DNA from 2 places in the Janthinobacterium sp. SUN026 genome. Region 2 is predicted to be linked to the other one. Evidence: predicted binding sites of a transcription regulator. Region 2 holds the regulator's gene; the other holds the start of a gene.
The links. Region 2 encodes sigma-54, which starts transcription at its own class of promoters, with help from an activator protein. Its sites were predicted from a motif close to TGGCANGNAANCTGCTTT; they were not measured.
Positions count from the first base shown of each region.

Region 1: pedF (cytochrome c-550 PedF) is a predicted target of sigma-54. The motif match lies at 1,401-1,418, and genes of this name have one in related genera.

Region 1 covers NZ_JAPQNU010000011.1:14,646-17,041, forward strand. Annotated here, with positions in the region: gene OX459_RS27895 (transporter substrate-binding domain-containing protein) at 21-854, opposite strand; gene pedF (cytochrome c-550 PedF) at 880-1,365, opposite strand; gene rtcA (RNA 3'-terminal phosphate cyclase) at 1,496-2,396, opposite strand, start outside.
Region 2 covers NZ_JAPQNU010000003.1:192,827-195,222, reverse strand. Annotated here, with positions in the region: gene lptB (LPS export ABC transporter ATP-binding protein) at 1-465, shown strand, start outside; gene OX459_RS15590 (RNA polymerase factor sigma-54) at 470-1,948, shown strand; gene raiA (ribosome-associated translation inhibitor RaiA) at 2,018-2,380, shown strand.

The sequences.
Region 1 (2,396 bases), on a different contig from region 2:
TTGTCATTTAACATGGCCTGCTATGGCCGTGCTTCCTTCACCCCATATTTCTCGAAGATGGCTTTCAATTCGCCGCTGGCCGCCATTTCGTTCATGGCTGCCTGCAGCAACTTGCCCACGTCGAGCTGCTGGCGGCTGACGGCCAGGCCCACGGCCCAGCCCGCACGCGGCAGGCGGGCGAACGCCACTTCGCTCATGGGGAAAGCGGGATCGCTTTTCAGCACCGATTCGATTTCCGAACGGTTGGCCAGCACGGCATCGAGCTTGCCCGCCTGCAATTGCTGCAAGGCTTCGGCTGCCGTATCGAAGATGCGCACATCGTCGCGGTACTTGCCATTGTCTTCGCCCAGCATCAGCATGGCCGCGATCGACACCTTTTCCACGCCGATGCGCTTGCCGGCCAGCGAGGCGACGCCATCGAATTGCGGCACGGCTTGCGCACTGCGCGCCAGGCGCACGGTTTCCACGTAGTATGGCGCGAAGATCTCGACCTTGTCGTTGTCCGCCATCAACTTCTTGTCGACCGGCACATGCAACATCACATCGGCGGGGCCATAACCGAGGTAATGTCCCTTCCACACCATATTGCGCAAATCGTCGTTGAGGTTTTCGCCGGCGGGAAATGGCAGCAAGCTCAGTTTCAGCCCCAGCTTTTTCGCCAGCGCTTCGGCAATATCGATATCGATGCCCGTACCCTTGTCGGAAAACGGCGCGAATTCGTTGTACACAGCCACTTTCAGGCTGCCCGACTGCTGCACCTTTTGCCAGTCGGCGCGCGCCGGCGCGGTGGCGCACAGCGCCAGGCAAGCGAGCGAGATCATCGCGCGCGCGCCCCGGAATTGAAATGAACGCATGGGACTCCTTCGTGATCAGTTCGACTTAATTCGATTCGCGGCGCGTTTCCAGATAGGTCTTGATGGCCCACATGGCTTCCTGGTTGAACACGCCTTCGAACGGCGGCATGTACACGGCGCCATTGCGCACTTTACCGTGGCGGATGGTGGTCAGGTAGTAATTGTCCGTTTCCTTGTAGCAAGCCTGTTTCTTTGTCTCATTCTTGATACCGAAGCAATCACGGTCCAGCTGGCGCAAGTCGGGCGCGATGCCGCCGGAGATGGCTTCGATGCCGTGGCAACGGGCGCAATTCTGGTTGTAGGCAGATGTGCCTACCGTCAAGGCCAGTTTGTTGCCCCGATACGGGTTTTGCTCGAGCCATTTGTCGCCCACCTTGGGCAAGCCCGTGGTATCGACGCCTTGCGGCGTGACATTTCCGTGCGCATAGGCATGCGGCAAGGTCAGCAGGGAAGTGAGGGCAACGGCGCCGGCCGCCGCCACGCCGAGCAGGGTACGAATGGAATAGGTCATGCTGGTCTCCTTGGTTTTTTAGTCAATACCAAAGAAGAGCAAATGCCATGCCATGCGTCTATGCCCCACATCCGGCCGGCCATGTATCAATTTGGAACAGCTGCAACACGTAGTTGTGTCACCGCACGCCTCAGGCGGCGGCCACCGTGCAGATGCTGCCGCGCGCCTGCTGCTCGAAAGTGATACGCACGGGCAAAAATCGGGCAATCACCTCCGCATTCGTCAGCGCGTGCTGCGACACCTTGTTGCAGCTGAAGGTACCGCCGCCCGCCAGCGCCATGGGCAGCAAGAGCTGGTCGGCCAGATGCTCGCCGACGGCCGCGTCCGTCTTGAGATAGGCGCGCACCTCGTTCAACAGGCGCTTGGCCACGGACTCGGCCAGCAAGGACTTTTCGCCGAACGAAGTAAATACTTCCGTGACATGCTCATGCTCCAGGGTCAGCAGCAGGACGTTGCCCGGCCCCTGCTCCGCCGGCAAGCCGACGAGGCGCAGCTGCTTGCCGCTCCAGCCCATGCCGCTGGCGACACGCTCGAGCTCGCGCTGCGCCACCTGCACATGCACGCCCGCCACCACGCTTTCCGCATACCCCGCCTTCCGTTCGCCGCGCTGCAGCAGTTGAATCGGCTGCAAGCGCCGGCACGGTTGCACGGTGGCCGTCACCTCGCCGCCGCCCGCAGGATGAAAGCCGTAGCGTTGCAGCGCGATCTCCACCTCGGCGCCCATCTGCTGCAGGATGCGGCCATACGCGCGCTGCAAAAAATGCACGGGCGGCGCCATGGCATTGTGCGTGCCGCCAGTGATGCGCACGGTGGATGGCCCATCCGCATGCAGCAGGGCCGGCAGCAAGGTTTGCAGCACCAGGGTGCAGCTGCCGGCGCTGCCGATGGCAAAGCGGTAATCGCCGCCGCGCAGGGGGCCGGGAACGAATTCCAGGCTCGACGCGCGCAGCGCCACCGGCGTCGTGCGCGCCCCGCAAATGGCGGTTGCCGCCTGCACGGCCAGCAGATGCTGGCGCAGCAAGCCGGGCTTT
Region 2 (2,396 bases):
AAGCTGACGGTGGAAGACAATATCCGCGCCGTGCTGGAAATCCAGACCGTCGAAGGCCGTCCGCTGACGAAGGCCGAGATCGAGGAACGGCTGGATAAATTGCTGGCCGACTTGCAGATTGAAAAGCTGCGCGAGAACCAGGCGCTGTCCCTGTCCGGTGGCGAACGCCGCCGCGTGGAAATCGCCCGCGCGCTGGCCACCGATCCTCGTTTCGTGCTGCTCGACGAGCCGTTCGCCGGCGTCGATCCGATCGCCGTGATCGAGATCCAGCGCATCGTGCGTTTCTTGAAGGAGCGCAATATCGGCGTGCTGATTACCGATCATAATGTGCGCGAGACGCTGGGTATTTGCGACCGTGCCTACATCATTAACCAGGGCTCGGTGCTGGCGTCGGGACGCCCCGACGACATCATCGCGAACGAGTCGGTACGCCGGGTCTATCTGGGCGAACACTTCCGCATGTAAGCCAATGAAACAATCATTGCAGCTGCGCACTTCGCAGCACCTGGCACTGACGCCGCAGTTGCAGCAATCGATACGCCTGTTGCAATTGTCTACCCTGGAATTGCACCAGGAATTAGAGCAATTGCTGACGGACAATCCCTTGCTCGAACGCCTCGACGATCCGCTCGACCGTTCGCTGCGCCTGCTGTCCGACGGGGCCTTGAGCTCCACGGCCGCACCGGCCGAAGGGCCGCCCCAGCCACCAGGCCAGGAGGCGCCCGCAGCGCCGGCCGAAGCGGAAGCGTTTGACGGCGAGGGTGGCGACAGCCCGGCCGCCGCGGATGGCGGCGACAGCGACTGGAGCGAGGCGAGCCGGGGCAAGGCGCCCGACGACGAAGATTCGCGTCCGCAATTGGAGGCTCATCACTGCACGCTGCGCGAACACCTGATGGAGCAGATGCGCGTGACGGTGCTCGAATTGCGCGACCGCGCGCTGGTCGAGCTGATCATCGACGCGCTCGACGACAATGGCTACCTGGAAGAGTCGCTCGACGACATCCTGGCGCGCCTGCCGGAAGAGCTGGAAATCGACGCCGACGAGATGCGCACGGCCTTGTCGCTGCTGCAAAGTTTCGATCCGCCGGGCGTGGGCGCGCGCAACGCGTCCGAATGCCTGGCCCTGCAAATCAAGCGCTTGCCGCACATCGCCATGGTGACGCGGCGCATGGCCCTCGTGATCGTGGAAAAGCACCTGGCCTGGTTTGCCCAGCGCGATTTCAACAAGCTGAAAAAAGCCCTCGATTGCGACGATGAAGACTTGCGCGAAGCGCAGACGGTGATTCGCCAGTGCAATCCGCATCCGGGCGCCGTGTTCGCCTCGGACGTCTCCGATTACGTGGTGCCCGACGTCGTCGTCAAGCGCGCGCGCAATGGCTGGCAAGTCACCCTGAACAACGACGTCATGCCGCGCCTGCGCGTCAACGCCATGTACGCCAACTTGCTCAAGCAGGGCAAGGGGGAGGGCGCCATGGGCGCACAGTTGCAGGAAGCCAAGTGGCTGATCAAGAATATGCGCCAGCGCTTCGACACGATCCTGCGTGTGGCGCAGGCGATAGTAGAAAGACAAAAGAACTTTTTCTCGCATGGGGCCGTTGCCATGCGCCCCCTTGTGCTCCGTGAAATAGCTGATACACTGGGTTTACACGAGAGTACTATCTCGCGGGTAACAACTCAAAAGTACATGCTGACCCCGCACGGCATGTTCGAGTTGAAATATTTCTTTGGTAGCCACGTCGCCACCGAAGCGGGGGGCGAAGCGTCATCGACGGCGATACGGGCATTGATCGTGCAACTGACAGGAGCAGAAGACCCTAAAAATCCTTTATCCGACAGTAAGATTGCGGACATGCTGGGGGAACAAGGCATGGTGATTGCGCGACGTACTGTTGCCAAATACCGGGAAGCATTAAAAATTCCGCCAGTGAGCCTGCGTAAGTGTTTGTAAGTTTTTTTCGGTTCCTCTGCGGGCCGGATAGGATGGACCGCACGAACCCGATCATCTTTAGGAGTGTGTATGAATCTCACCATCAGCGGACATCATCTCGAAGTGACACCAGCCATCCGTGAATACGTACAAACGAAGCTGGAGCGCGTGAAACGTCATTTCGATCAAGTCATCGATATCGCCGTGATTCTGACCGTGGATAACCTCAAAGAGAAAGAAAAACGTCAAAAGGCTGAAGTCAACCTGCGTTTGAGCGGCAAGACTGTCTATGTGGAAAGCTTGGCGCACGACCTGTACGCCGCGATCGATACCCTGATCGACAAGCTCGATAGGCAAGTGATGAAATACAAAACCAAAGTGCAAGGGCACGGTAAAGAGGCGATCAAGCATCTGCCAGACAACTCCGAGGAAGAAGCCGTCGTCGCCGTCTAAGGCCACCCGCTTCCAG